4 regions of the Devosia sp. LjRoot16 genome follow, and region 1 is predicted to be linked to each of the others. Evidence: predicted binding sites of a transcription regulator. Region 1 holds the regulator's gene; each other region holds the start of a gene.
What was found. Region 1 encodes LexA, which represses DNA repair genes until DNA is damaged. Its sites were predicted from a motif close to TGTTCNNNNTGTGTTCNG; they were not measured.
Positions count from the first base shown of each region.

Region 2: the regulator LexA is predicted to act here: its motif matches at 2,937-2,954, upstream of ACSQ23_RS07370 (ImuA family protein).
Region 3: the regulator LexA is predicted to act here: its motif matches at 4,447-4,464, upstream of ACSQ23_RS18290 (2'-5' RNA ligase family protein).
Region 4: the regulator LexA is predicted to act here: its motif matches at 3,133-3,150, upstream of ACSQ23_RS19780 (PA0069 family radical SAM protein).

Region 1 is NZ_CAXUPH020000003.1:51,078-58,541, forward strand. It holds gene ACSQ23_RS14640 (ATP-binding protein) at 1-1,898, shown strand, start outside; gene lexA (transcriptional repressor LexA) at 2,048-2,770, shown strand; gene ACSQ23_RS14650 (2-dehydro-3-deoxygalactonokinase) at 3,042-3,947, shown strand; gene ACSQ23_RS14655 (2-dehydro-3-deoxy-6-phosphogalactonate aldolase) at 3,951-4,562, shown strand; gene ACSQ23_RS14660 (SMP-30/gluconolactonase/LRE family protein) at 4,559-5,431, shown strand; gene ACSQ23_RS14665 (beta-galactosidase) at 5,439-7,397, shown strand; gene ACSQ23_RS14670 (ComEC/Rec2 family competence protein) at 7,366-7,464, opposite strand, start outside.
Region 2 is NZ_CAXUPH020000001.1:1,573,386-1,580,849, forward strand. It holds gene ACSQ23_RS07360 (error-prone DNA polymerase) at 1-458, opposite strand, end outside; gene ACSQ23_RS07365 (Y-family DNA polymerase) at 455-2,170, opposite strand; gene ACSQ23_RS07370 (ImuA family protein) at 2,055-2,912, opposite strand; gene ACSQ23_RS07375 (TerB family tellurite resistance protein) at 3,189-3,620, shown strand; gene ACSQ23_RS07380 (heavy metal-binding domain-containing protein) at 3,628-3,945, shown strand; gene ACSQ23_RS07385 (hypothetical protein) at 4,212-4,781, opposite strand; gene ppa (inorganic diphosphatase) at 4,989-5,522, shown strand; gene ACSQ23_RS07395 (serine hydrolase) at 5,602-6,978, shown strand; gene ACSQ23_RS07400 (chloramphenicol phosphotransferase CPT family protein) at 7,132-7,464, shown strand, end outside.
Region 3 is NZ_CAXUPH020000004.1:66,767-74,230, reverse strand. It holds gene purF (amidophosphoribosyltransferase) at 1-1,205, opposite strand, end outside; gene ACSQ23_RS18300 (CvpA family protein) at 1,298-1,948, opposite strand; gene radA (DNA repair protein RadA) at 2,073-3,461, opposite strand; gene ACSQ23_RS18290 (2'-5' RNA ligase family protein) at 3,775-4,389, opposite strand; gene ACSQ23_RS18285 (enolase C-terminal domain-like protein) at 4,592-5,806, shown strand; gene ACSQ23_RS18280 (S41 family peptidase) at 5,957-6,949, shown strand; gene ACSQ23_RS18275 (VOC family protein) at 6,946-7,413, opposite strand.
Region 4 is NZ_CAXUPH020000004.1:369,440-376,903, forward strand. It holds gene glyS (glycine--tRNA ligase subunit beta) at 1-1,075, shown strand, start outside; gene ACSQ23_RS19765 (LysR family transcriptional regulator) at 1,078-1,935, opposite strand; gene ACSQ23_RS19770 (DoxX family protein) at 2,061-2,450, shown strand; gene ACSQ23_RS19775 (VOC family protein) at 2,517-2,939, opposite strand; gene ACSQ23_RS19780 (PA0069 family radical SAM protein) at 3,216-4,361, shown strand; gene ACSQ23_RS19785 (ribonuclease HII) at 4,703-5,374, shown strand; gene ACSQ23_RS19790 (site-specific DNA-methyltransferase) at 5,487-6,617, shown strand; gene ACSQ23_RS19795 (A/G-specific adenine glycosylase) at 6,834-7,464, opposite strand, start outside.

The DNA.
Region 1 (7,464 bases):
CCCACGCCGCGGTGCGCATGCTGATCGAGCGCGTCCAGGCCGGCAACGAAACCCTGCGCGGCAGCGACCGCGACGTCCGGCACCTCGTGGCCATCAGCCGCAAACTCGACGGCTTGCCGCTCGCCATCGATATGGCCGCCGCTCGTATCCAGGTGTTCGGGCTGCAGGAAGTGCGCACCCAACTCGAGCGCGGTATCGAGTTTCTGTCCGATGGCCGCCGCACCGTTGCGCCGCGCCACCGTTCGATGCGCGGGCTCTATGAGCTCAACCATGGCACGCTTTCCGGCGACGAACGCATCGTGTTGCGGCGGCTGTCGATCTTCGCCGGCGCGTTCGACCTGGCTGATGCCTCTGCCGTGACCACCGACGGCGACCTCGATGATCGCCGCCTCATCGCCGCGCTGGGAGGCCTCGTGGCAAAGTCGCAGGTGCTCACCGCTCGGGGTGGACATGCAGTGCGATACCGTCTCTCCCGCCCCTTGCGCGCCTACGCCGCCGAACGGCTCGCCGCGTCGGAGGATTTGCCTCGGACGGCACGGCGTCATGCCGACCTCGCCCTGTCGCATGTCATCAATGCCCTCGAGGCCTGGCAGAAGCTGTCACGGGCCGAGTGGCTGGAACGGCATGGCGACCTGGTCGAGGAGGTCCGCGAGGCACTCGACCGGTGCCTTTCGCCGCATGGCGACCTAGACGCTGGCGCCCTCCTCGCGGCCCATGCGAGCCCCCTGCTGCTGCGGGGTGGCCACTATGATGAGATGCGGAGCCGCGCCGTGACAGCTCTACGGGCCGGAGCGCTTCTGCCAGCCAACCTGCGGTTCCGGCTGCATCTGCAACTGGCGACGCTGACGGAAGATCGCGCCGGTCCGCTGCGCATCGAAGGCCGGCACTTGCTCGAGGCGGCCCGCCTTGGCCGCACCATGGCCGCCGCATGGGCCGATGCAGAACTTCTGCTGGTCCGCTCGGCCCTGGCGCTGCGCACCGGTCACCTCCGGCACGCCGCCGGGCTGTCGCAGGCGGCTCTTGCCTATGCCCGCGCTGCCGGACGTCGCGATCTGGCGCAAACCGCGGACCGGTTGCAGGCGGAGGCGCTCCACTATGCCGGCGACCATGCCGCCTCGGCCCGCCTCGCCAACGCCATGATCGGTGGACCCGACTGGCAATTGCCGGCGCCGCTCGCCATTCTGACCTCCCCGCCGAGGGGGGCCCTGCGCGTCGTGGAGGCGCGCCGGCTGTGGCTGCTGGGCAAGCCCGACCAATCCCGCCACCTGCTGTTCGAGGCGCTGAACTTCGCCGCCGAGCAAGGTCCCTGGGCCCTCTGCGAAGCGATTGGCCTCGGCGCCTGCCCTTTGCTGCTGTGGTACGGCGAGGATGACCGAGCCGTTGGCTGCATCACGCAACTGGGGCGCGCGGCCGAGCATGCCGGGCTGCCGCTCTGGACCTCATGGGCCGATCTCTACCGCAAGGTGATGATCCACATCGCCGTCCGCGAAGGCCGTCGCAGCGAAAGCGCCATCCTGTTGCAGCCGGCGAGCTTCCTGCAGGCCGAGACCTGGGTGACGCTCACCGGCTCGCTGCGCGGGCTGAAGCTCTCCCCCGAACGCAGCAGCGGCTGGTGCCGACCCGAGATCCTGCGGGCCTTCGCCCTCGCGAGGGTCGCTGACGGCGATATCGAGGCCGGCACGCGGCTGCTGCAGGAGGCCATCGATCTCGCTCGAACCCAGGGAGCGCTCGCCTGGGAACTGAGGGCCGCCATGAGCCTCGCACGCCTGTGGTCGAGGGACCGGCGGACTGCCGCCTACGAGCTCCTTGCGGGCACTCTCCACGCCTTCACCGAAGGCAAGGCTACCTCGGATCTCCTCGCCGCCACGGCCCTCCTCCGCCGCCTCGCCAATGGGTGAGAGCAGCGGCGTTCCTAGGCCCGACACCTGCTCATTCCGCTCGCTGCGCCCCCAATCGTAACGCAATATTCACCGCTCGATTGCAGAACATAACTGGAACACGTATAACACGTTCAGTCTTTGTTCCGATTCTGCTCACGGAGCCGCCCATGCTTACGCGCAAGCAACACGAACTGCTGATGTTCATCCACGAGCGGATGAAAGAGTCCGGCATCCCACCCTCGTTCGACGAGATGAAGGACGCGCTCGACCTGAGAAGCAAGTCCGGCATCCATCGATTGATCACCGCGCTGGAAGAGCGTGGCTTCATCCGGCGTTTGCCCAATCGGGCCCGCGCGCTCGAGGTGATCAAGCTGCCGGATTCGATGAACCCCTCGCTCGGTGGTCGCAAGGCCCGCTTCGAGCCCTCGGTCATCGAGGGTAACCTCGGCAAGGTGTCGGCGCCTCCGGCCCGCCCCTCGGCACCGGTGGTCAATGCCGACTCCTATCGGGCGGTGACGATCCCGGTAATGGGCCGCATCGCGGCAGGCACGCCGATCGAAGCGATCCAGACCCACAGCCACTCCATCATGGTGCCGCCTGAAATGCTGGGGCCTGGTGAGCACTATGCACTGGAAGTCCGCGGCGACTCGATGATCGACGCCGGCATCTTCGATGGCGACACCGTGCTGATCAAGAAGCAGGACGCCGCTTCGACTGGCGAGATCGTGGTCGCCCTAGTCGATGACGAGGAAGCGACGCTGAAGCGGCTTCGCCGCCGCGGCAACTCCGTTGCGCTCGAAGCGGCCAACCCGGCCTACGAGACCCGCATCTTCCCGCCTGACCGGGTGAAGGTGCAGGGCCGGCTGGTGGGCCTGCTGCGCAAATACTGACGTATTGACCCCACCGCCAATCGGGTCCCTGGGCCGGCAGCCTTGCCGGCCCTTTTTCTTATGAAACCGAACCTCCCCGCCGATATTTGCACTAGGGCCGGGCCGGCAAAGACGTTACGGTCCGCGCCGCCAAGGGAGGCTTCGGGCATCCTCGGGCAGCGCCGCCATGCAAATGGCCGTCGCGATCGTACCAGGAGAGTGGACAACCTTCCCGATCGCGCTTTAGCGGCATGGCGGTGCGCAGCAAACGTGCAGCGCCAGGGAGAAGGTTTTGGCAGCAGAGGTCGAATGGGTCGCCGTTGATTGGGGCACTTCCAATCTGCGCGCATGGGGCATCGACGCCGCCGGCGAGATCGCCTTCGCGCGCTCGTCGCCGGATGGCATGGGTCGCCTCAGCCGCGAACAATACCCCGATGTGCTGACCTCGCTGCTCAGCGGTGTCGCCGAGGATGTCGAAGACGTGCTGATCTGCGGCATGGCCGGTGCCCGCCAGGGCTGGATCGAGGCCCCCTATCTCGACGCGCCGGCCGAGCTTGGTCGCCTCGTTCAAGGCGCGGTGGCGCCCGACATGCCCGGTCCGCTCAACCCCCGCATTCTTCCCGGCGTCTGCCTGCGTGATGTCGGCGCCGAGGACGTGATGCGCGGCGAGGAAACCCAGTTGCTGGGCCTGTCATCGTTGCTCCCGGGCTTCTCCGGTCTGGCGGTGATGCCCGGCACCCACAGCAAATGGGCGCTGCTTTCTGGCACCAGGCTCGAGCGCTTCTCGAGCGCCATGACCGGCGAGATTTTCGAACTGCTGCGCACCCACTCGGTACTGCGTCACTCGCTGGGTGGCGAACTCGAAGGCGAAGATCGGGAGCGCGGCTTCGAAGCCGGCCTCGATCAGGGGCTGGAACGTCCCGAACGGCTGACTGCGACGCTGTTCAAGGTTCGCGCCGGCTCGCTCCTCTCAGGACGCAGCGCACCATGGTGCGCCGGGTTCCTCTCGGGTCTGCTCATCGGCGCTGAAATCGGCGGCCAGCGCGATTGGATCGGCGAAGCCGAGATCCCCTTGGTCGGCAGCGTCGGCCTTTGCGGGCTCTACCAGATGGCCTTCGCCCGGCTGGGCGCCAGCACCCGCATTATCGATGCAACCGACGCCACCCTCGCCGGCCTCAAGGCTGCAAGACAGGCATAGACCATGACCCACCGACACATCATCGCGATCCTTCGCGGCATCACCCCTCATGAAACCCTCGAAGTCTGCGACGCCCTGGTGCTCGCCGGCATCACCATGATCGAGGTGCCGCTGAACTCGCCGGAGGCGCTGCGCTCCATCGAGGATGCCGCCAAGGTGTTCGAGGGCCGGGCGCTGATCGGCGCCGGCACCGTGCTGAGCCGCGCCGACGTCGATGCCGTTGCTGATGCCGGGGGGCAGTTCGTCGTCTCGCCAGATACCAACCCGGCGGTGATCGGCGCCACCATCGAGCGTGGCATGACCTCGTATCCGGGCGTCTTCTCGCCCACCGACGCCTTCAACGCCATCCGCTCGGGCGCCACGGGCCTCAAGTTCTTTCCGGCCGAAGTGCTGGGCCCCAAGGGCATCAAGGCGATGAAGGCCGTACTGCCACCCGACATTCCGCTTTACGCCGTCGGGGGCGCCAATCCCGATAATTTCACCGAGTACTTCGCCGCCGGCTGCGCCGGCTTCGGTCTCGGCACCTACATTTTCAAGCCCGGCATGTCCGCCGCGGATGTGGCATTGCGCGCCACCGCGGCCGTCGCTGCCTATGACCAGGGAAAACCGCGATGAACACCAAGGCCGAGCTCTTTGTCGATAGCCGCTGCGAGCTGGGCGAAGGCCCGTTCTGGCACCCGCTGCTCGAGCGCCTGTTCTGGTTCGATATCCTCAACCAGACCATGCTGAGCGCCGGAACCGATGGCCACATCGTCGACCGCATCACCTTCAAGGACACCGTCAGCGCCGGCGCGGTGATCGACAAGCAGAGCCTTGCAATCGCCCAGTCGGGCGCCCTGCTCCGCTACGACTTCTTGACCGACACGACCTCGGTGATCGCCGAGATCGACGGCGATGTTCCGACCAACCGCACCAATGACAGCCGCGTCGACCGCACCGGTGGTTTCTGGATCGGCACCATGGGCCGCAAAGCCGAAGCGGGAGTCGGCGGCGTCTACCAGTACCGGGCCGGGCAGACCACCAAGGTGATCGAGAACATCCGCATCCCCAACTCGATCTGCTTTTCGCCCGACGGCCGCACCGCCTACTTCACGGACGCCGGCAAGATGATCGTCAAATGCGCCACCGACCCGGAGACCGGCCTGCCGGTCGGGCCGTGGGAAGACTTCTTCACCATGGACGGCCCTGGCGGCGCCGATGGCTCGGTGGTCGACTCCGAGGGCTGTCTGTGGAATGCCCGCTGGGGCGGCGGCAAGGTCATCCGCATCTCGCCCGACGGCAAGCTCGACAAGGTGGTCGAGGTGCCCGGCGTCAGCCAGGTGAGCTGCCCGGCCTTTGGCGGCAACGACCTCAAGACCCTCTACATCACCACGGCGCGCGAACACATGACGCCCGCAGAGATCGAACGCGAGCCGCATGCGGGCAGCGTCTTCGCCGTGGCGCTCGACGTGCCCGGTATCGCCGAACCCTTCCTCAAGCTCTGAGTTTCACGTGTCTTTTCCCGCTGTCGGCGTCTGCTACTACCCCGAACACTGGCCCGTCGAATGGTGGGAGGATGACGCGCGCCGCATGGCGGAAATCGGCATCCAGTATGTCCGCATCGGCGAGTTCGCCTGGTCGCGGCTCGAGCCCAGGCCGAACGAGATGGACTTCGGCTGGCTGGTGGCTGCCATGGATGTGCTCGGCAAGCATGGCCTGAAGGTCATCGTCGGCACGCCCACGGCCACGCCGCCGCGCTGGCTGCTCGACAAGATGCCCGACATGCTGGCGGTCGACCGTGATGGCCGGCCGCGCGGCTTTGGTTCGCGGCGACACTACGACTTCTCGCATCTGGGCTATCGGCGTGAGTGCGCCCGCATTACCCGGCTGCTGATCGACCAGGTCGGCCAGCACCAGGCGCTCGCCGGCTGGCAGACCGACAACGAGTATGGCTGCCACGACACCGTGCACTCCTACTCCAAAGCCGCCGCGCTTGGTTTCCGGCTCTGGCTGAAAGACAAGTACAAGTCCATCGATGCGCTGAACGCCGCCTGGGGCAACGTGTTCTGGTCGATGGAGTACAACAACTTCGAGCAAATCGACCCGCCGAACCTGACGGTGACCGAGGCCGCGCCGGCAGCCTGTCTCGATTTCCGCCGCTACTCCTCCGCGCAGGTCGCTGCGTTCAACAAGACGCAGTACGACCTGATGAAAGCCGCACGTCCCGATCTGCCGGTGATCCACAACTTCATGGGCCGCTTCACCGAGTTCGATCACTACGAAGTGGCCGAGACGCTCGATGTGGCGAGCTGGGACTCCTACCCGATCGGCCATCTCGCGGTTTCCAATGAATCCGACGAGGTGAAAGCCGCGTATTTCCGCCAGGGCGAGCCGGACGCGCAGGGCCTGCAGCACGACATCTACCGTGCCGTCGGCCATGGCCGCTGGTGGATCATGGAGCAGCAACCCGGTCCGGTGAACTGGGCCGAGTACAACCCCGATCCCCTGCCCGGCATGGCTCGCCTGTGGGCCTGGGAAGCCTTCGCGCACGGCGCTGAGGTGGTGTCGTACTTCCGCTGGCGGCAGGCGCCATTCGCGCAGGAGCAGATGCATGCCGGCCTCTTGCGTCCCGATAGCCAGCCGGCCCCGGCCTACCACGAGGCCAAGCAAGTCGCAGAGGAACTCAAGCGGCTCGGCATCGATGGGGTGGCCAACAAGGGTCGCGTCGCCATCGTCTACGATTACCAGAGCGAATGGGCATGGCGGATCCAGCCGCAGGCCAAGGGGTTCTCGCACCACCAGCATGTCCGCAACGTCTATGTGCCGCTGCGCAAGCGTGGCGTCGACGTCGATATCCTGCCGCCTTCGACCACCGATTTCTCTGGTTATGACCTGGTGGTGATCCCGGCGCTGTTCGCCTGGAACGACCAGCTCCGCACCGCCATCGAGAATTTTGACGGCCACCTGCTGATCGGCCCGCGCTCCGGCTCGAAGACCGAGAACTTCTCTATCCCCACCGGCCTTGGTCCGGACCTGCCGCAGAACCTCCTCGACGCAAAGGTGGCGCGCGTCGACAGCACCGATCCGCGCCGGACTGTTTCGGTCAAGGGTGGCGGCGCCGTCGGCCATTGGCGGGAGCGGCTCGACACCCGGGCTGAGATCGTCATCGAGGACGAAGAGGATTTCCCGGTGCTGGTGGCACAGGGAAAGCTCAATTACCTGGCAGCCAGCGGTGATCGCGCCCTGATGCAGCGGATCGTCGATCACCTGCTCACCGAAGCGGATGTTCCGACGCTCAACCTCCCCGCCGGCGTGCGCTGCCGCACCAGAGGTAAATGGCGCGTTTACTTTAACTACGGCGACACTGTGGCAAACCTGACTGCGGCGCCCGACGAGAAGGGCTATGTGCTGGGCGGCGCCCAGATCGAAGCGGCCGGGGTCACGGTAGCGTTGCTCGCCACGGCCGGCTGAGTTGCGGAATAGCGGGGCGGATTTCGAAACCGCCCCGCGCTTCATCCCAGCGCAGCCACTGCACCCC
Region 2 (7,464 bases), on a different contig from region 1:
AGCTTGGCGAGGCGTTCGAGCACGGCGCCGGAATGTTCCCAGCGCGTCTCGTCGCAGTGGAGGATCAGCAGCTGGCCCTCGATGAAATCCGCGAGGTCGGCGAAGCTGAGCACGCATTTGCCCTTTTCGCTTTCCTCGCGGAGGTTGCCGCGGCTCAGCATGCGGCAGAGCCGGCCATAGGCTTCGCGATCCGAGGGGTAGGCGATGATGTCGGGGGTATCGTCGGCAAAGCACAGCCGGACCCCGACGACATAGCGAAAATCCGGCGCTTTATCTTTGAGGTCGCGATGCGCCACGTAGCCGCGCACCACGCCGGCAAAGCTGTTGCGATCGCAGATGCCGACGCCGCTCATCCCCAGCGCGATCGCTGCCGAGACCAGTTCCTCGGGGTGCGAGCCGCTTCGCAGAAACGAGAAGTTCGACGTCACCATCAGTTCGGCATAGCTGGGTCGGCTCATGCGAAGAACCCGTGCAGGAACCAGCGCGGCGCTTCGGCGGCGCCATAGAGCCCGATGCGGAAAATCCAGAAGCGCCGGCCGCCATCATCCTCGATGATGTAATAGTCGCGCACCGTGGTCAGCGGATCGAACGCCGCGAGGGCAGAAACATGCTCCGGCTCCCTGGGCTTCTGCGTTTCGGTTTTGGGGTCGTCGCGCGGGTCGCGCCGCTTGCTGCCACGCTCTGGCCCTTCCAGCACCTCGAGGTTTTTGCCCGAGCGCCACCACTCGGCTTCGATCCGCTCCGGCCCCGAGGCCTTGAGGATACGGTAAGCGATCCGCCGCCAGATGATCCGCATCGGCGGGCCATGCGGCACCTCCGCCATCACGTTGATCGGTTCCGGATTGGGCAGTAAGCGGAGCGGCCGCCGAAGTTCCGGATCGGGCAGCGCCTGAGGATCATCCTCGGTCTGGGCGATCACCGGCTCGAGCTTGGTGGCCCGCTCGGGGATGTGGGTGTTGACGAATTTCGAGCGGGTGAGCGCCAGCGGGCCGAGCCGGCTGGTCATCCGATCATAGAGCCGGTCGAGATCCTGTGCCCCATCCTGCACCTCGAACGCCCCAAGCTGAGTGCTCTGCACTTCGGACAGCGAGCTGGCCGCCAGCCGGATCATGTCGATACCGAACCCGGCGTCATATTCGCCTTCGAGCCGTTCGGAGCGGTGCACGAACAGCTGGGCGATATGGTTGGGGTCGCGGGTCGCCCGGCCGGCATTGATGGTGAGGTTCATCACCTTGTGGTCGACCCGATAGAGCAAGAGGTGAAAGGTCTGGGCCCCAAGGCCCTCGGCTTCGAGCCGCAGGCCGAGCTGGATGGCGAGGTCGCGCGCCGTCATCAGCACGTCGTCCATGTAGCCGATGGGTTCGGCGAAACGGCGCTCGGCATAATATTCGGCGATCGGCAGGCGTGGGGTGATCCGCTCTTCGATCCGGCCCAGCGCCTGGTCGAGCCGCAAAATCAGCGTTTCGCCGAAGCGGGCCTGCAGCGCCCGCCGATCCCGGCCATAGAGCTGGCCGATGGTCTTGAGCCCCATCTGGTTGAGCCCGGCAACCTGCGCCTCTTCGAGCCGCAAGCCGACGATCGGCAGGCTGTCGAGCGCCGCTTCGGTCTCGCCTTTGGGGACGATGCTGCCGGCGGAGAAATGCGCCAGGGCCCAGGCCGCCCCAACCGTATCGGCGATAGCGCCGGAGACGGTAAAACCGAGAATGCGCAGTCGGTTGACCAGCACCTCGAGCATTTTCTGTTCGCCGCCGAACAGGTGGGCCACCCCGGTGATGTCGAGCACCAGGTCACCATAGGGGGCCGCTGCCGTGTGCACGGCGACGATCGGGCTGGCGTTGGAATGCCAATCGGCAAAATCGGCGAACACCTGCTCAAGGTAAGCCCGGTCGATCTCGCGCACTTCCAGTTCCGGCACCAGCGCCCGTGCATCCGAGAGGTTCTGCCCGGAGATCAGGTTGGCTTTCGCCGCAGCCGCATCCACCGCGGCGAGCCGCATGGCGCCCTTCTGCTTTTCCCACAGGGCCAGCGGGCGCAACGATTGGGCGAGCGCCGGGTCAGCCCGCTTGAGACAGTCGGTGGCCCAGCGGGGCAGCGACAGGGCGAGATGGCGGCGCCGTTCGGTGAACAGCAGCTCCGGTGCGGCGTTTGGGTTCGACTGAAACGAAGCCATTTTCTGTCCAGTCCACAAGCATGGTCTTGCCTTCGGCGCGCTGCGTCTTGTCGCCGAGCCGGCCTTTTTCGATTTCGACCTGGAAGCGGGGAATTCCGGGAGCGCGCGGGTCGAACGGCAGCTCCCCGCTCATCGCTGGGGAGATGCGCCAGCGGAGCTTGGCGGCGCTCGCCTCGCGGCCCCGGCCATAGCGCACGAGGAAAGCCGAGGTCCCGGCGGCGGCGGCGCGGAGGCTCAGCCGGCGCGATACGGTGAAATCCAGCGCCTTGGGGTGGCTGGCGAGATCGGCGATGACCCCGGCAACCGCCCGGCAGGCAATGGCTTCTTCCATAGCCCAGAGCAGCTCGGTCATGCTGTCGATCCGGCCGATCACCAGCCGTGCCGGATCGATGCCGAACTGCACGAGCCCGGCGCCATAGGGCAGCCCGAGCTCCTGGCCTTCTCCCATGAGCTGCAGATAGAGCACCGCCTGTCGCTGCGAGGTCAGCAGCTGCCGGGCGAGCCCGAAAGTGAAGCCGAGCGCCGCGCCGCTCTGGCGCTGCTCATCGGCAAACACCTCGTGCAGCAGCCCATTGGGAGCAGCGAGCAGCTCGAGCGGATCGGCATTCTCGCCTCTATCATTGGCAGCTTGCCCCAGCCGCTCAGCTAGCAGCGCCGCGCCTTCGGCCAGCAGCGGGCGCTTTTCCAGGGCAGCAATTTTCAGTCGTAAGGCATCGAGATCGTGGCGTGCGAGGCCCGGCATCTGAGCCTCCCTGTTGTCAGTAATTAGAACAAACAGGGAACACCAGAGTCCGGTGAGGAGTCAAGCAGAAGAGTCCAGCGCACGCTGCGGTCACATCCTTGCGCTGCGGCAAGCGGGCACTTTCGCGATCGGGCGGGACTGCCTATGTTCCTCCTGAGCGCTTTCAGGAAAAGTTGCAGACTTTTCCGGTTCGAAAGCGCGACAAAATAAGAGCTGGAGCGTTTCGGCGTTTCCTTGAAACGGTGAAACACTCCAGTATCCGAAGGACTCCTCCCAATGTTCGATGCGTTGCGCTCCATCTTCCAGAGACCCGATGCCACTGTGCTCAGCATGGAGCCCAAACTGGCGGTCGCCGCCTTGCTGGTGCATCTCGCCGCCATCGACGGGCAGATCAGCGATCCCGAGCGGCAGGCGCTCGCGGGGACGCTGATGGATTATTACGGGCTCAACGAGACCGAGGTCAGCAAGTTGATCGTCGAGGCGACCAAGCGCGACCAGGAGTCGGTGGATTTCTACCGTTTCACCTCGGCGCTGAGCTCGCTGGATGAGGGCGAGAAGGTCGAGATCATCCGGATGATGTGGCAGGTGGTGTTCGCCGATAAGCGCAACCACGAGCTCGAGGACAATATGGTGTGGCGTATCGCCGAGCTGATCGGGGTATCGTCGCGCGACCGCACGGTGCTGCGCAACCAGATGGCGCGGGCCTGACGCGATGATCATCATCTCGACCACGCCGACGCTCGAGGGCCGGCCGATACGCGATTACCTCGGCATCGTCACCGGCGAGGTGATCGTCGGCGCCAATATCTTCAAGGATCTGTTTGCCGGGATTCGCGACATCGTCGGTGGCCGGGCCGGGGCCTATGAAGGGGCGCTGCGCGACGCCCGCAACACCGCGTTCGACGAACTCAGGGCCGAGGCGCAACGGCTCGGGGCCGACGCGGTGGTGGGGGTCGATATCGATTACGAAGTGGTCGGGCAGGCCGGCTCGATGCTGATGGTCTCGGTGTCCGGCACGGCGGTGCGGCTGTAGGGGCGCGCACCTAATCCTCATCCGCGGTGGTCATCCCCGCGAAAGCGCATATGCGCCAAGTCACGGTCGTGCCCCACCCACCGGCTGTCATCCCAGCGAAAGCTGGGACCCACCTATCCACTTGCGCTGCGGCGAGTTGGGTCCCTGCTTTCGCAGGGATGACACCGAGCTTGGGGCGCCGTCTGGTGCTGTCGCCTTAGCGCTGGATCGGAACATCTCAGGATGGGCCCCGGCCTTCGCCGGGGTGACTCCGTGGTGTGGAACGCTCAGCGCGTCCAGGCCTCGAACTTGCCGACATATTCCGGCTCATCCGTCTCGCAGTCGAAATCCTTCGCCTTGCTGTCGGCGGCCTGGCGCGCCAAGGCTTCGGCGTCTGAGTTGGCCAGCGCATCGACATAGGCGATGTGGCAGGTGGCGCCGGGGCTGATCCTGGTCACCACCAGCACCTCGCCGTCGGGCTTGCCCTCCTCGCCCTTGGTGAAGAAGCGGAGGATCGAGGCAAACGGCTTCCAGTAACCATCGGCGTTGGAAACGCGCCACTCGATCTTGTCGCCCAGCCGGTTGGGCGGCTGCAGCCGCTGCTTGGCCGCTTTCTCGGTGGTCGAGTTGAGGCCGTAGGAGACGGCCATCCGGAGGTCACTCTCGGAAACCATCACCGGCATGCCCTTGAGCCCGGTGCAGGCCCAGGTGGAACCGAAATCGTCAGACTGCATCACCGTGCAATCGATGTTGAGGTCGAGGTTGGTCTCGCTCGATTCGATCTGCTGTGCGACGGCGGGTGCGGCGAGCAAAAGCCCGACGGCGACATAAAGCGCACTGGCGAAAAACCGTCCCATCACGGCAAATCCTCCTTAAGGCTGCATGCCACCCGCGCATTCGTATGCCTTGCAATCATGGCCCCGGATAGGCCACAACCCGGCGAAATCGAAACGGTCACCGCTTCATGAAGCGCCGACCGTCTCTTAGTTTTCGTTTGTCGCGCTTCCGAACCGGAAAAGTCTGCAACTTTTCCTGGAAACGCTCAGGACCCTAAGGCAGACCCAATGAACATCGACGCGATCCCGATCGGCAAGAATCCCCCCGACGACCTCAACGTCATCATCGAGGTGCCGCTGGGCGGCGAGCCGATCAAGTACGAGATAGACAAGGCCTCGGGCGCCCTGTTCGTCGATCGTTTCCTCTATACGCCGATGCGCTATCCGGGCAATTACGGCTTCGTGCCGCACACCCTGTGCGGTGACGGCGACCCGCTCGATGTGATCGTGATGAACTCGCGGCCGCTGGTGCCGGGCGCGGTGGTGCGCTGCCGGCCGTTCGGCGTCTTGTTCATGGAAGACGATGGCGGCAAGGACGAGAAGATCCTCGCCGTGCCGGTATCCAAGCTCACCAAGATGTATGACGGGATCAACGACATCACCGACATGCAGCCGATCCAGCTCGAGCGGGTGAAGCACTTTTTCACCCACTATAAGGATCTCGAGCCGGGCAAGTGGGCCAAGATCGAAAAGCTCGGCGGTGTCGACGACGCCCGCCAGGTGATCCTCGAATCGATCGAGCGCGCCAAGGCCGAGAAGTAAGCTCAGTCGGGTAATCCTGGCGCAATGCTTGTCTCTCCAATTGTGAGTCCCATATCGGGGGCTCACCTTGGAGGACCGGATGAAAGCCGTACTGACCGCACTCGCCGCCGCCCTGTTGTCGACTGCCGGTGCGCTGGCGCAAAGCCCGACCGGCGCGGCGATCGAACAGATTCTGGTCGAGCGGATCGATACGGCCGAGCAGAATGTCGGCATCGCCGTCGCGGTGATCGAGAACGGCGCGCCGCGCTACGTCTCCTACGGTCATCCGGCGCTCGGTGACGTCGGGGCCGTCGACGAGCACACGGTGTTCGAGATCGGTTCGGTCACTAAGCTGTTCACCAATGTGCTGCTCGCCGAGCAGGTGCTGGCCGGCAAAATCGACCTCGATGCGCCGATCGTGAATTACCTGCCTCAGGGCATCGTGCTGCCTGAACGCGGCGGCAAGCAGATCACCACGTTCGACCTGGTAACGCATTCATCGGGTCTGCCCTCGGTGCCGCCGGGGCTCGGCGCGGCCAATCCGGCCAACCCCTATGCCGGCTATGGGGCTGCCCCGCTCTATCAGTTCCTTCAGAGCTACCAGCTGCCGCGCGATATCGGCGCGGAGTTCGAGTACTCCAATATCGGCCTGGCGCTGGTGGCGCAGGCCGTCGAGCAGGTCACCGGCAAAAGCTATGCGAGCCTGCTCGACGAGCGGATCTTTACCCCGCTGGGGATGACCGAGACGGCGCTGACCACCACACCCGAGCTCGAGCAACGGCTGGCGCATGGCCACGACGCGGCGCGCAACCCGGTGAGCAACTGGGACCTCGAGGTGTTCGCCGGCGCCGGGGCGCTGCGTTCAACTGTTGCCGATGTCAGCAAGTTCATTGCCGCGGCAAGCGGGGCGGTGCCGTCGCCGCTCGATCCGGCCTTCGCCATCATGCTGGAGCGGACCCGGCCGTCCGACCCGAGCGGCGGCAAGGTCGGGCTCGGCTGGTTCACGCTCACCCACCCCGAGGGCGAGATCGCCTGGCACAACGGCATGACCGGCGGCTACAACGCCTTTGCCGGCTATGATCGGCAGAGCCGCAAGGGCGTGGTGGTGCTCTCCAACATGGCGAGCACAGTGGGGATCGAGGATATCGGCTTCCACCTCCTCGCCGAAAACCTGCCACTGGCGCCGATGCCGAAGCTGCGCCAGGCGGCCGAGATCGATCCGGCGCTGCTCGACCGCTATGTCGGCAAATATGCCCTGACCCCGGCCTTCGTGCTCGAGGTGACGCGCGAGGGCGACGGGCTGTTCGTGCAGGCGACGGGGCAGGAAAAGCTCCCGGTATTCGCCGAGAACGAGACGACGTTCTTCTACAAAGTGGTCGATGCGCAGCTGAGTTTTGAACTCGGCGCCGACGGCAAGGCGGCGAGGGTGACGCTGCGCCAGGGCGGTTACAATCAGGCCGGTCAGCGGATTGAATAGTGACCCCTTGAAACTGTGAAACCGGGTTCACATATATCGGTCAACGGTTGGATCGGGGCGCTGTCCCTCCCGGCGACGCGATCCCAGCCAATGAAAGGCGCTCCCCTAACGGGTTGAGCGCCTTTCTCTTTTTCAGCGCATAGGAGGGCAGCAATGGGCGGACGGATCGTCATCCTCAACGGTACGCCGCGGGCCGGGAAATCTTCGATCGCGCGGGTGCTCATGGCTCAGCTGCCGGGGCGCTGGGTGAACCTCGGCGTCGACCGAATGAACGCGGCGCTGCCCAAGGACATGCTGCCGGGGATCGGGCTTCGGCCCGGCGGTGAGCGGCCGGACCTCGAGCCGACCGTGGTGCGGCTTTATGCCGAGCTCTACGACGAGATCGCCGAACGGGCAGGCGCCGGCGAGGACCTGGTGGTCGATGTCGGCCACCATGACAGCTACTCGCGGCCACTCGGCATTCTCCCGGCGTCGGCGCGGCGGCTC
Region 3 (7,464 bases), on a different contig from region 1:
ATCATCGGCGAGGCGACGCGGATATGCACCTCGCGCGCGCCGGCTTCGCGGATCATCTGCACGATCTTCACCGAGGTGGTGCCGCGCACGATGGAATCATCGATCAGGACGACGCGCTTGCCTTCGATCTCGGCACGGTTGGCCGAGTGCTTCAGCTTCACGCCAAAGGCGCGGATCGACTGGGTTGGCTCGATGAAGGTGCGGCCCACATAGTGGTTGCGGATGATGCCGAGCTCGAACGGGATGCCGCTCGCCTGCGCATAGCCGATCGCCGCTGGCGTGCCGCCATCGGGCACCGGCACCACGACGTCGGCTTCGACCGGCGCTTCCTTGGCGAGGTTGATGCCCATGCGCTTGCGCGCCGAATAGACCGGGCGGCCGGCGACGATCGAGTCCGGACGAGCGAAGTAGACATACTCGAACAGGCAGATGCGCTCGGGGCGGGGGGCGAACGGCTTCACCGAGTCGATGGTGATGGTGCCATCCGGCTGGGTCTCGCAGATCACCACTTCGCCGTTCTCGACATCGCGCACGAACTTGGCGCCGATAATGTCGAGCGCGCAGGTCTCCGACGCAAAGATCGGCTTGCCGTCGAGGTCACCCAGCACCAGCGGGCGGATGCCGTTGGCATCGCGTGCGCCGATCAGCTTGGTGCGGGTCATCGCCACCAGCGCGAACGCGCCCTCGAGATGCATCAGGGCATCGATGAAGCGATCCGAGGAGGCGATTTTCTTGGAGCGGGCGATCAGGTGCAGCACCACCTCGGTGTCCGAGGTCGACTGGCAGATGGCGCCCTGTGAGATCAGTTGCTTCCTGAGCGTCAGGCCGTTGGTGAAGTTGCCGTTATGGGCGATGGCGATGCCGCCGACTTCCAGTTCGGCGAACAACGGCTGCACGTTACGCAGGATCGTCTCGCCGGTGGTCGAGTAGCGCACATGGCCCATGGCGAGGTGGCCGGGCAGGCGTCCGACAGTCGCCGGGTCGGTGAAGTGATCGCCGACGAGGCCGAGCTGGCGTTCCGAATGGAACTGTTTGCCGTCGAAGCTGACGATGCCCGCCGCTTCCTGTCCGCGGTGTTGCAGCGCGTGCAGGCCGAGTGCGGTGAGGGTTGCGGCCTCGGGGTGGCCGAGGATGCCGAACACGCCGCACTCCTCGCGCAGCGTATCATGGTCCCATTCCGCGATCGGTTTGGCGTTCTGGGTCATCGGGCACCTCCAGGGTTCAGGTCGGGCCAAACAAGACGGGACCGCAGATGCGGCCCCGTTCACAAATATGCAATGCGCTCACCCGAATTTCATCAGGCGTTAGGCGCGGCCCCCTCGGCCGGCGGCTCCAGCGGCGCGTCGTTCTCGAGCTGGTCGGTGCCCTCTTCGTTGGGCACGTCAGCATCCGGCGTCGGCACGTCGTCAGGCGACGCATCCTCGCCCGTGCCGCCACCGGCGCCACGCTGCAGGATGTCGGTGACCTGCTTCTCGAGATCAGGCGGCAACAGCGCTATCAGGCTGTCGCCGAAATTGCGAAGGATCGGCAGCGAGCGCGACTCGGCCGCCCAGGAGGGCAGGTTCGAGGGCATCAGCCACAGCCCGAAGATCACCACGATCACCGCAATCAGCACCCCACGGGCGACGCCGAAGATGAACCCCAACGTGCGGTCGAGCGGCCCGACGCGGCTGTCGACGACGAAATCGGCGATCCGCATGGTGATCAGGTGGAGGATGATCAGCGCCACGATGAAGGTGCCGAGCACCGTCACGATGTCGGCCACGATCGGCTCAGCGATATAGCCGCGCGCGATCTCTTTGTGGTTGAAATAAGCATAGGCGGCAATCGCCGCGGAGCCCGCCCAGGTCGCTAACGACAGGATTTCACGCGTGAATCCACGGGCCGTAGCCAGGATCGCCGAAATCAGGACGAGAACGCCGATGCCGACGTCAAATGCAGTCAACATAGAGAAAATCCGCCCCTGGGACCCGCTTCAGGGTCCCGTGTAACCATTAATCGTGGCAAAGCCAAGCACGGAGGATGAGGTGCATGGCCGATGTTCACGGAAAGCAGATGGCGTGGCCAAAGCGCTACTCTGCCGCCTGCCGCTGACCACGGGCCGCGATACGTCCGATGAGCTCGGCGAGCTCGGCATACTCGCCCACGGCGATGCCGTTGGGCACGTCGCCCTTGCCCAGCCGACCGGTTACCGCGCCCAGGAAACCGAGCTTCTGCGCCTCGCGCAGGCGCTGCGCCGCATGGGCCACCGGGCGTACGCCGCCGGCCAGCGAGATCTCGCCGAAATAGACATTGGACGAGGGGAGAGGCGAGCCGGTCAGTGACGAGATCAGCGCCGCCGCCACCGCCAGGTCGGCCGCCGGCTCGTTGATTTTCAGCCCGCCCGCGACGTTGAGATAGATGTCGTTGGCGCCGATCCGCACCCCGCAGCGCGTCTCCAGCACCGCCAGTACCATCGACAGCCGCGACGAATCCCAGCCGATCACCGCGCGGCGCGGCGTGCCGAGCGGCGAGGGCGAGACCAGCGCCTGCACTTCGCACAGCATCGGGCGTGTGCCTTCCATGCCGGCGAACACGGCGGAGCCTGCCGCGTCCTTGTCGCGCTGGTCGAGGAACAATGCCGAGGGGTTGGCCACTTCGCGCAGGCCCAGCGTCGACATCTCGAAGACGCCGATTTCGTCGGTGGCGCCATAGCGATTCTTCACGCCGCGCAGAATGCGGAAGGTGTGGCTGGAGTCGCCCTCGAAATACAGCACCGCGTCGACCAGGTGTTCGACGACGCGCGGCCCGGCAATCTGCCCATCCTTGGTGACGTGTCCGACCAGCACCACGGCGGCGCCGGATTTCTTGGCGAAGCGGGTCAGCGCCTGCGCCGAGGTGCGCACCTGCGTCACGGTACCCGGGGCGCTCTCGACCCGATCGGTCCACAGCGTCTGGATCGAATCGATGATCACCAGGTCCGGCGGCGGGCCGTTCTGCAGCGTGGCGAGGATGATCTCGACATTGGTTTCAGACGCCAGCAGCACGGGACGATCGCCCAGCTCCAGCCGCTGCGCCCGGAGCCGGATCTGCGCCACCGCTTCTTCGCCGGAGACATAGACGATGCGCCGGCCGCGTTCGGCCAGCGCGGCCGCCGCCTGCAGCAACAGGGTGGATTTGCCGATGCCCGGATCGCCACCGATCAGCACCGCCGAGCCCATGACGAAGCCGCCGCCGGTCACCCGATCGAGCTCGCCGATGCCGGTCTCGACCCGCGCCGCCGTCTCGGTTTCACCGGCCAGCGGCAGCAGCTCGATCGGCCGGCCGCCGGCGATTGCCGATTTCGGCCCGGCGCCGACGCCCGAATCGACGATCTCCTCGACGATGGTGTTCCACTCGCCGCACGCCTCGCACCGCCCCTGCCACTTGGTGGTCAGAGCGCCACAGGCCTGGCAGACATAGGAGGTTTTGGTACGCGCCATGAGATGCCCCGGAGGAGTCGACGACAGGTAGCCGACTATACGGGCAAAGGCAAGAACGAAGAGTGAACAACCAGCGGCCGCAGTCACCGGTCTCGTCTCCCCTTTGCGGGGGAGAATTCCAAGGGGCCCATGGTGGGCCCGACCTTGCCATCTCACCGGCTGTCATCCCAGCGAAAGCTGGGACCCACTTCGTCGCCCGCACCAGCTGAGAGTTGGGTCCCAGCTTTCGCTGGCATGACACGCGGTGGGAGCGGAGGCCCTGTGCCTCCCATCGGCGCCAACGGGGAGATGGGCTGGTGGAGCGTCCGTGCCTTCACCGCCGTGGCCACTCCCCGATCACCTCATACCGTCCCTGCCCATAAAAACTGCGGACCAGCGCGAACCCGTCCACCCGCAATGTCGGCGGCCGCTCCAGCACCACCTCGGGTGCGTGCACCCGGTCGTAGCAGAGCGTCAGGTGGAACGCCTCGCTGGGGGCCGAGCGCACCTCGAAGCCGCGCTCCAGCATGCCCCAGCGCAGCAGCCGGGCCAGCTCCACCAGCGGCGTGTCCGAACCGGGGCGCAGCACCAGCGGCGGCGAGCCCACCTTGCGACGGAAACTGGCGAGCCGGGTGAGGGCAATATCGAACGGCTGAAAGCCGATCGCCTCACCGGTCGCCATCGCCACCGCGAGGTCGCTGCCGCTCAGTTCCTGGTAGAAGCCGACGCCGACCAGCGAGATATGGAGCGTCGTCGCCGGCAACAGCGCCGCCGTGATGCCGTAGAGGCGCCGCTGCTCGTCGACGATCTCCTGCAAGACCGGGCGGATCCCGCCACCGACCAGCACCGCGAAGAAGACCGGGTCGCGCCCCTGTCGTGGCGGCACCCTGATCGACTTGAGCGGCCGCGTGTCCTCAGCGAACATCGACAGCTGTGGCAGATCGGTCATCTCATCGGTCCTCCGGCTTAGGGACACACAAGGAACCAGTGAGGCTGAACGGTAGTCAAGAACAAAAAGAGAACAAATTGCACCGAAGCGGTGCGCTCGACCTTCGCCCAACTTGCCTCCGCCGCCGCTGGTTGCGAAGCTCACCTCCTCGCGACTCCGAACGGCCCGACCAGCGGCCGGAACAAGCAGACATAGGGAAGAGATGACCAAGATCACCGGGATCGAGACGATCCGCACGCGCGCCGACGGCACCTGGCTGTTCGTCAAGGTTCTGACCGATCAGCCCGGCCTCTACGGCATCGGATCGGCCTCCGACCACTACCGCGCCAAGGTGGTAGAGGCGGCGATCGAGAATGTCACGCCCCTGCTGATCGGTCGCGACGTCAGCCGCATCGAGGACATCTGGCAGTCCGTCTATACCCAGAGCTACTGGCGCAACGAGGCCATCGGCAACACTGCCCAAGCCGGCATCGACATGGCGTTGTGGGACATCAAGGGCAAGGAAGCCGGCATGCCGGTCTACCAGTTGCTCGGCGGCAAGACCCGCAGCGCTGTCGCCGCTTACGCCCACGCCCAGGGCGACTCGCTCACCGAGCTCGAGGACGATGTCCGCCGCTACTGGGAGGAGGGCTACACGGTCATCCGCTGCCAGCTGGGCAATTACGGCGGCGGCGGTTTCCTCGATCGCGCCAATGCCCGCGGGCCGAAAGATCACTGGCCGCAGGACAAGGCCTTTGACGACGACGCCTACCTGCAGGCCATCCCCGAGATGTTCGCGCACCTGCGTGACAAGCTCGGCTGGGGACCGAAATTTACCCACGACGTGCACGAGCACCTGGCGCCGACCAATGCCGTGCAGCTGGCCAAGCTCCTCGAGCCCTATCGGCTCTACTTCCTCGAGGATCTGCTCTCGCCCGAACAGGTCGGCTGGTACCGCCAGGTGCGCCAGCAATGCGCCACGCCGCAGGCAATGGGCGAGCTGTTCGTCAACCCGCACGAATATCTGCCGCTGATCACCGAGCGGCTGATCGATTTCGTCCGCGTCCGTATCTCGAAGGGCGGCGGCATCACCCAGGCGCGCAAGATCGCGACGCTGTGCGAATGGTTCGGCGTGCAGACCGCCTGGCAGGAAGGTGGCGACAACGACCCGGTGAACCAGATGGCGGCAATGCATGTCGATCTCGCCTCCACCGCCTTCGGCATCCAGGAGGAGAACCACTTCAAGCCCGAGGAGTACGAACTGTTCCCCGGCCATGCGCTGCTCGAAGGCGGCTACCTCTACGGCAACGAGCAGCCCGGGCTTGGCATCGATATCGACGTGAAGAAGGCCGAAGCGCTGCTCGATCCGGACAAGGCGGCGAAGTCGCATTACATGGCCGAAGACCGCCGCCGCGATGGCGGCATCGTCCGGCCGTAGCGAGGGCCGGCGGGCGGACTCGATTGAGGGAGGCGGACCATCGAAAGCTCCACTGACTGGCAGGCCGACCTCGCTCACCTGGCCGAAGGGATCGTCACCCGGCATCGACAGCCGTTTCATCTCATCTCGCAGGCGGCGTTCGAGGCGAAGGTGGCCGAGCTGTCTGCTCGGCTGCCCTCGCTATCCGATGCCGCGGCGGTCGTTGCCTTGCGCGGTATCGCGGCCAGCATCGGCGACGGCCACACCTTCGTCGCCGCGCCGCCTCGGCCGAAATTTCCGGTCGAGTTCTGCTGGTTCGGTGATCAACTTGCGGTGGTTCGCGCCACGGCTGCCCACCGCACGTTGATCGGCACTCAGCTGGTGGCGATCGGCGAGCAACCGGTGGCGGATGTCCAGGGTCGGTTGCAACAGCTCATTCCGCAGGGCGAGAACGCCGGCTATGTGCTGGCGCAGAGCGTCGAGCTTATGCGGGAGCCCGAGGTGCTCTCGGCTCTGGGCATCCCACCGCGGTTTCGCCTCATCGATACCGCCGGAACCGAGGTGGCTGTCACCCTGGGCCCAGGCGACGAGCCGCTGCTGACCGCCGAGCACGCTCCGCTCTCGATGCAGCGGATGGACGAACAGTTCTGGTTCTCGCATGTAGCCGAACGGGATGCGATCTACGTGCAGTTTCGTTCCTATGGCGGGCTCGAGGCCAATGCCATCAGGCTGTTCGACACCCTCAAGCAACAACCGGCGCGACGGCTCATCGTCGACCTCCGGCGGAACGGTGGCGGTAACTTCCTCGCGGGCCGGCAGTGGCTGCTGCTCCCCATCGAACTGCTGGGGCTGGTCGCTGGCCAACTGTTCGTGCTGGTCGGCCGCCGCACCTTCTCCGCGAGCATGGTCAACGCCATCGATTTCCACCGCGAAACCGAAGCCATCCTCGTCGGCGAGCCGATCGGCGCCCGGCCATTCGGCTACCAGGAGAACGGCTGGTTCACGCTGCCCGGCTCCGGGCTGCGGGTCTCGGCCGCGACCCGGCTCTACCGCTTCGGTCCGGAGGACGCCGACAGCTTTCATCCGGACCAGCAGATCGATACCAGCTATGCCGACTTCGTCGCCGGCCGCGATCCGGTACTCGAGTGGGCGCTCGGCGCCTAGAGGTCCGGCATGCCGCTGAACACCTCGAGGATCACCCCGATATCGGGGGCGCTGTCGAGATAGTGCACCGCGATGCCGGTGAAGGTGCCGCTGAGGGTGGATTGCCCGCCACGCGCCGCCTGGTCGGCCAGCGTCTGCCGGAAGTCCGGCGTCTGTACCGCGACATGGTGGACGCCGCCGACCCCGCCGCGCTGGGCGAGAAACTTGCCGAACATGTCGTTCTCGTCTCTCGGCTCGATCAGCTCCCACATCACATCGCCGATCATCGTCATGGCGATGCGCGAGCGCCACTCGGCCGGTTTGCCGTCGACCAGGACATTCTCGGCGTTCTCCGGCCCGATCTCCATAAACTCCCACGGCCCGATGCCATACTGCTCCTCATAGGCACGGACCGCCGCCTCGAGGTTGGGCACCACGATGCCCAGCTGCATCGTCTTGGTGAAGGTTGGCTGCTTTGCCGGCATATTCGGGCTCCTGTATTCAACAAAAGTGTTGATCAACAGTATTGTTGAATA
Region 4 (7,464 bases), on a different contig from region 1:
CGAGCGGGTCATCCGCGCCCGCCTGTCGGACGCGCGGTTCTTCTACCAGACCGACCTGGCGCTGCCGCTCGAGCATGGCCTGCCCAAGCTCGAGGAGAGCGTGTTCCACGCCAAGCTCGGGACGCAGTTCCAGCGCGTCGAACGGCTGGTGAAGCTCAGCGGCGAGATCGCGCCCAAGGTCGGGGCCAACCCCGACCTGGCGAAGCGCGCCGCCATGCTGGCGAAGGCCGACCTCACCACCGGCATGGTCGGCGAGTTCCCCGAGCTGCAGGGCATCATGGGCCGCTATTATGCGCTGGCGCAGGGCGAGCCGATGGCCATCGCCAATGCGATCGCCGACCACTACAAGCCGCTCGGCCCCACCGACCTGGTGCCGGGCGAACCGGTCGCCATCGCCGTGGCGCTGGCCGACAAGCTCGATACGCTGAAGGGTTTCTGGTCGATCGATGAGAAACCCACCGGCTCGCGCGACCCGTTTGCGCTGCGGCGCGCGGCGCTGGGCGTCATCCGCATCGTCACCGACAACAACCTGCGCTTCCCGCTCGAGGTCGAGCAGGACCTGCTGAGCTTCTTCCACGACCGGCTGAAGGTGACGCTGCGCGATGCCGGCGCCCGCCACGACCTGGTCGATGCGGTGATCGGCAAGGACAGCAACGACATGCTGGAGATCACCGAGCGGGTCGAGGCGCTGTCGAAGCTGCTCGGTTCCGAGGATGGCAAGAACCTCCTCGCCGGCTACAAGCGCGCCGCCAACATCCTCGCCGCCGAGGAGAAAAAGGACGGCAAGGGTTTTGCCGCGCCGGTCGACCCGGCGCTGCTGTCGCTCAGTGAGGAAGCGGCGCTGGCCGAGGCCATCGCCTCTGTCGATGTGGCCGTCGCTGCCAAGGTCGCCGCCAATGACTACCAGGGCGCCATCACCGCACTCGGCACGCTGCGCCAGCCGGTCGACAAGTTCTTCGAAGCGGTGCTGGTCAACGATCCGGATGCGGCGATCCGGACCAACCGGCTGAGCCTCCTCAGCAAGCTGCGTGACACCATGCGGCAGGTGGCGGATTTCTCGAAGGTCGCGGGCTAGGGTTAGCAGTCCTTCGCCAGGTCCATGAAGGCGCGGACGTTCGCGGTGACAAAGCGTTGCGCCGGGTAGACGAAGTACACGTTGCCGGGCTCGGTGCTGTACTCGGGCAGAACGCGCTCGAGCGATAGCTCCGGCGTCAGCCGGGTGAAGTCGGGCAACGGCCCGATCCCCAAGCCTCGCAGCACCAGGCTGCGAACGGTCTGCATGTCGTCGGCTTTGAGCCGACCCTCGGGAAGCGCAAAACTGTGGTTGCCGGCGATCAGCCGAAAGCCCTGCGTGATGCGCGAAAATCGGATGATGTCGTGGCCGGCGAGCTCGTCGGGCGAAGCGGGGCGGCCGCGACGATCAAGATAGGCGGGGCTGGCCCACAGGCCGAGGACCGCCGATGCGAGGCGGCGGCTCACCAGTGTCGAGTCCTGCATCGGGCCGACGCGGAGCGCGAGGTCAACACCTTCGGCGATAAGATCGACGATACGACTGGTGACGATAAGCTCGATATCGGCCTTCGGGTAGGCGGCCAGAAACTCAGCGCAGAGGGAAGGGAGCACTGTGTTGGCGACGTCGGCGGACGCGGTGATCCGCAGCAGCCCGGTGGGCTCGGTGCCGGCCGCCGCCAGTTGGCTCTCTCCCGCCTCCAGCGCGTTGAGCGCTTCGATGCAGTGGCCAAAATAGGCTGCGCCCGCCTCGGTCACATGCATACGCCGGGTCGAGCGCTGGATCAGCGTGACACCCAAGCGCTCCTCGAGCCGGGCGATGCGCGCCGAAACCGTGGTCGTGGGCATGCCGAGGAGCCGGGCCGCTGCAGCAAAGCTGCCGGCCTGCACCACGCGGACGAAGACATCGATTCCTTCGAGTACCATCGGCGCATTATGCAGATTCCTGCACGATGTTTCCAGCTGAACTGTGATTGTGGGATAAATCGTCGCTCACTACGTTCCGGGTCTTGCGATGGCATGGGGCCATCCACGAAGGTTGGGCTCGGCGCATGGATTTCCTCACTTCCCTCAATTTCTGGCTGTGGACTGCTCAGGTTGTTCTCGCACTGCTCTACCTGATGGCGGGAGGCATGAAGGCGATCCGCCCAATCGCCGACCTCACCAAGATGATGGCTTGGCCCGCCGAGTACCCGCGGCTCACGCGCTTCGTCGGCTGGGCCGAGGTGCTCGGCGCCATCGGCCTGATCCTGCCGATGCTGACCGGCATCCTGCCCTGGCTCACGACGCTTGCTGCCGTCGCGCTGGTGCTGGTGCAGATCCTGGCGATCGGCTTTCACGCCCGGCGCGGCGAGACCGCCAAATCGCTGCCGATGAACCTGGTTCTGCTGGCGCTCGCGGTGTTCATCGCCTGGGGCCGCTGGGGCCTGTTCGGGGGCTGAGCCGCACCCGCTCAAGGGCCGCGATACGGCGCGGCCCTCTGCAGATTTCTCCCGGGGGTGGCGGGGTTACAACCCGAACGTCACGTTGCCCGCGTCATCCATGGAAAAACCCGGATTCCATGCGACTTCCCAGGCATGGTCGTCGGGGTCGGTGACATAGCCGCGTAGCCCGCCATGCGGCGGGGCGTCGGCCGGACGGATGACCCTGCCACCGGCCGCCGCCAATTGCGCGATCAGCGGCGCCACTTCGCCCGCAGTGGCGACGTTGTGGGCTAAGGCGAAGGCACCCGGCGTCCGCAGCCCGGTGCGGTTCATGTCCGCCTCCAGCTCAGCGGTCAGGAAGGTACCGAGCACCATGCCGTTGAGCTGGTAGAAGACGATCACATCGCTCTCATAGGCTGGCGTCCACCCGAACCCTTCGCTGTAAAAGCGCCGCGAGCGGGCGAGGTCGGTGGTGCCGAGGGTAATGACGGAAACTGCAGGCTTCATTTGGCCAAGACCTTTCACTGCGCCGCTCCCCGATGGAGCAGCGTTCAAGGCCATGGGACTCGGTCGCCGAAGCGAAGGCCAGGACCGCCGAAGCGGGACAGGGCTAACCGCACCTGCCTCTCCTTTTCTGACCCATCTAAGCTAGCAGCCGGCGCCATCGGGTCAATGCCGCGGCGCTCTCTCTCCACCGGTTTGTTCTTGTTCTGTTCTCATTGGGATGCTATTCCTAATGGAACGTTACCCGTGGCGAGTCGCTTAAGGGTTTGGAGAACGGACATGCGGGTCAGCGCCCCTAACTTCGAGCAACTGGAGCGGTTGAACGGCACCCGCGATGCGGACCTGATCGCGCGGCGTTACGTCGACCCGGCGCTCAATCGTGGCCGTGGCGCGCAGACCAACAAGGGCAGTCGCTTCGATAGGCAGAGCCGCGAAGAGTTCGACGACGGTTGGGGACAGGTCGAGGATTTGAAGCCGTTCGAAACCATCGAGCATGTCGAGCGCGCCAAATCGATCATCACCCGCAACGAAAGCCCGGATATCGGCTTTGATCGCTCGATCAACGCCTATCGCGGCTGCGAGCATGGGTGCTCTTATTGCTTCGCCCGCCCGACCCACGCCTATCTCGGGCACTCGGCGGGGCTGGAGTTCGAGCGCGACATCTATGTGAAGGCCAACGCCGTCGAGCTGCTGCGGCGCGAGCTGGCCGACAAGCGCTATAAGCCCAAGCCCATCGCCATGGGCACCAATACCGACCCGTACCAGCCGGCGGAGCGGCAGCATAAGCTGACCCGCGGCATCCTCGAATTGCTGCTCGAGACCAAACACCCGGTGACCATCACCACGAAATCGGCGCTGGTGGTGCGCGACCTCGATATCCTGAAGCCGCTCGCCGAGCAGAACCTGGTGCGCGTGGCGCTGTCGATCACCAGCATGGACCACATCCTGTCGCGCAAGATGGAGCCGCGGGCCTCGACGCCGGAAAAGCGCCTTGAGGCAGTGCGGCTGCTGTCGGAAGCGGGCATTCCGACCACGGTGATGGCGGCGCCGATGATCCCGGCGATCAACGACATGGAGCTCGAACGGATCCTCGACGCCGCGGCGGCGCAGGGCGCGGTGGGCGCCAATGCCATCCTGCTGCGGCTGCCGGGGGAAGTGCGCGACATTTTTCGCGAGTGGCTGCTGCGGCATTTCCCCGACCGGGTGAGCCACGTGATGAGCCTCGTGCGCGACACGCGTGGCGGCAAGGACAACGACCCGAATTTCGGCACGCGTTTCGTCGGCGAGGGTCCATACGCGACCCTGCTGCGCCAGCGCGTCGACCTCGCCAAGGCACGCTACAAGCTCGACCGGCCGATCGCGCCGCTGCGCACCGATCTGTTCACGCCGCCGACGGTGGACGACGGACAGATGACGTTGTTCTGAGCGGGATCCGTGGCTCCCAGGACCCCCTCTCTGGCAAAATCTAAGGCTTAGCCAAACGGCTAAACCTAAGATTTTGCTTTCTCCCCCGCCAAGGGGGAGAGTCCCGACTGCTGCTCCAATGCGGATGGAGGCCACCGACCATCTCCCCCTTGGCGGGGGAGAAAGCGAAAACTTGGGCTTAGCGCAGCTAAGTCCTTAGTTTTCGCCAGAGAGGGGGACGTGAAGCACGCGCAAGGATGCGCCCGACGTCCACCGCGGTTTCGCCAATCTCGAGGCGTACGACGCCGAGCGAGAGGAACGAGAAGCTGGTAACACAGATGCCACTTGCCCCGCAGGCGTGCATGGCGATGCTTGAGGACATGCCCTCCGATTCGCCCGTCATCATCAGCAAGCCGACGCTCAAGTTCGAGCGTGCCGCCATCAAGCGCGGGGCGAAATTCGTCTGTGGCGTCGATGAGGTCGGGCGCGGCCCGCTGGCCGGACCGGTGGTGGTTTCGGCGGTGATCCTCAACCATCGCAAGGTGCCGGAAGGTCTCAACGACTCCAAGGTGTTGACCGCCGCGCAGCGCGAAGCGCTGTACGAGAAGATCATGGCGTCGGCCATCGTTTCGATCGTGGTGGCGCCGCCGACGATCATCGCACAGCTCAACATCCTGCAGGCCTCGCTCTGGGCGATGCGCAAGGCGGTGCTGGGACTGCAGGTGAAGGCCGACCACATCCTGGTCGACGGCAACAAGCTGCCCAAGGACCTGCCCTGCCCCGGCGAGGCGATCGTCGGCGGCGACGGGCGCTCGGTATCGATCGCCGCGGCGTCGATCGTCGCCAAGGTGACCCGCGACCGGATGTGCCTGATCATGGACTTCGAAGAACCGCAATTCGGCTTCTCGAGCCACAAGGGCTATGCGGCGCCGCAGCACCTCGAAGCCCTCACCGCGCACGGTCCGGGCCGCCACCACCGCATGGATTTCGCCCCCTGCATCCAGGCGCAGCGGATGAAGACGATCGCCGCCTGAGGCGGACGACACGTATCCGCGCCTTAACCTCTCGCTAACCGCGAAGCTTAAATCCCCTTTAACCCTAACGCCTTACAACCGATCCCGTTAGTACTGCGTCAGGGTTCGAGTTATGTTGCGTACCGCGCGTATGGCGGCTTCCGCCAATGCGGAGGGGAGCCTGCTCCCCATCGACACCATCCTTGTGGGCGATTGCATCAAGCACATGAATGCCTTGCCGGCCGGCTCGGTTGACCTCGTATTCGCAGACCCGCCTTACAACCTGCAGCTGGACCAGGGCCTGACCCGGCCGGACCAGTCGCGCGTTGCCGGCGTCGACGACGATTGGGACAAGTTCGACAGCTTCGCCCATTACGACATCTTCACACGCGCCTGGCTGAAGGCCGCGCGGCGCATCCTGAAACCGGATGGCGCCATCTGGGTGATCGGCTCGTACCACAACATCTTCCGCGTCGGTGCGGCGTTGCAGGATCTCGACTACTGGCTCCTCAACGACGTGATCTGGCGCAAGGCCAACCCGATGCCCAACTTCCGCGGCACCCGGTTCACCAACGCGCACGAGACGCTGATCTGGGCCGCCAAGGATCGCGACAGTCGCGTCACCTTCAACTACGAGCAGATGAAGCAGGCCAATGACGACGTGCAGATGCGCTCGGACTGGCTGTTCCCGATCTGCACCGGGGCCGAGCGCCTGAAGGACGACGACGACGAAAAGCTGCACCCGACGCAGAAGCCGGAAGCCCTGCTCTACCGGGTGATCAGCGCGACGACCAAACCCGGCGACGTGGTGCTCGATCCGTTCTTCGGCACCGGCACCACCGGCGCGGTGGCCAAGAAACTCGGCCGCCACTTCATCGGCATCGAACGCGAGGACACCTATATCGCCGGCGCGCTGAAGCGCATCGCCTCGATCCGCCCGCTCAACGCCGCCACCATCGAGACGGCAGTATCGAAGCGCGCCGCACCGCGCGTGGCCTTCGGTTCGCTGGTCGAAATGGGGCTGATCGCCCCGGGCACCGAGCTCTACGATGATCGCCAGCGCTGGAGCGCACTGGTGCGCGCCGATGGCTCGCTGGTCTCGGGCGGCCATATGGGTTCGATCCACCGGGTCGGCGCGCTGGTGCAGGGGGCAGAGGCCTGCAACGGCTGGACCTTCTGGCATGCGCGGCAGGGCAGCCGGCTTGCCCCTATCGACGATCTGCGCAGCCAGGTGCGCGCCCAGATGGAACGACTTTCGGCCTGAATCTGACCTCCAATTCAACTCAGGCTGCGCTCGCCGCCGGCTCGAAAGAGCCGGCGGCTTTCGTTTGTGGGGATGATCTTGTGAGCCAAACTCACCAACCCACAGGGTGTCATCCCTGCGAAAGCAGGGACCCATCCCACCGCCTGCGCCAGCTGAGAGTTGGGTCCCTGCTTTCGCAGGGATGACATCGAGTGGGTTGGACTGCCGAGGCTCCCCTTACTCCACTCCAGCAGCGGCCAGCACCTTGCGGAAGACGCTCGGCAGGGCTTCGGCATCGAGTTCGCGCGGATCGGCCCACCAGCCCGCCTTGAGCTCGGCCGGATCGGCCACCACAGCCGACCATACGTCGAGCTCGAGCCGGAAATGGGTGAAGACGTGGACAACCTGTCCATCATAGCGCCAGTCGGAAGCCACTGGATGCACCACGGCGCGCTTGTCCGGCGTCCAGTCCGAGACCGGTGTCTCGGTCATCTGCGCCAGCAGCCCCTTCTCGGCCCGGGTCTGCAGGTACACATCGCCATCGGCATCGCGCATGACGAAGGCATGGCCGTAGCGGGTGGGACGGTCCGCCTTCTCAGGCTTCACCGGATAGAGCAGCGGATCAAGCTTGGCGCCGCGGCAGCCCGGCTGGATCGGGCAGAGCATGCAACTGGCGTTGCGCGGCGCGCAGATGGTGGCGCCAAGATCCATCAGCGCCTGCGCGAAATCCCCCGCCCGCTCAGGCACCACCGCCTGCACCGTCCCCCGCACCAGGTCCTTGGCGTCGCGCACCGGCACGTCGAGCGCCAGGTAGCGCGCCACCACCCGGTCGACATTGCCATCGACCACCGCCACCCGCTCGTCGCCG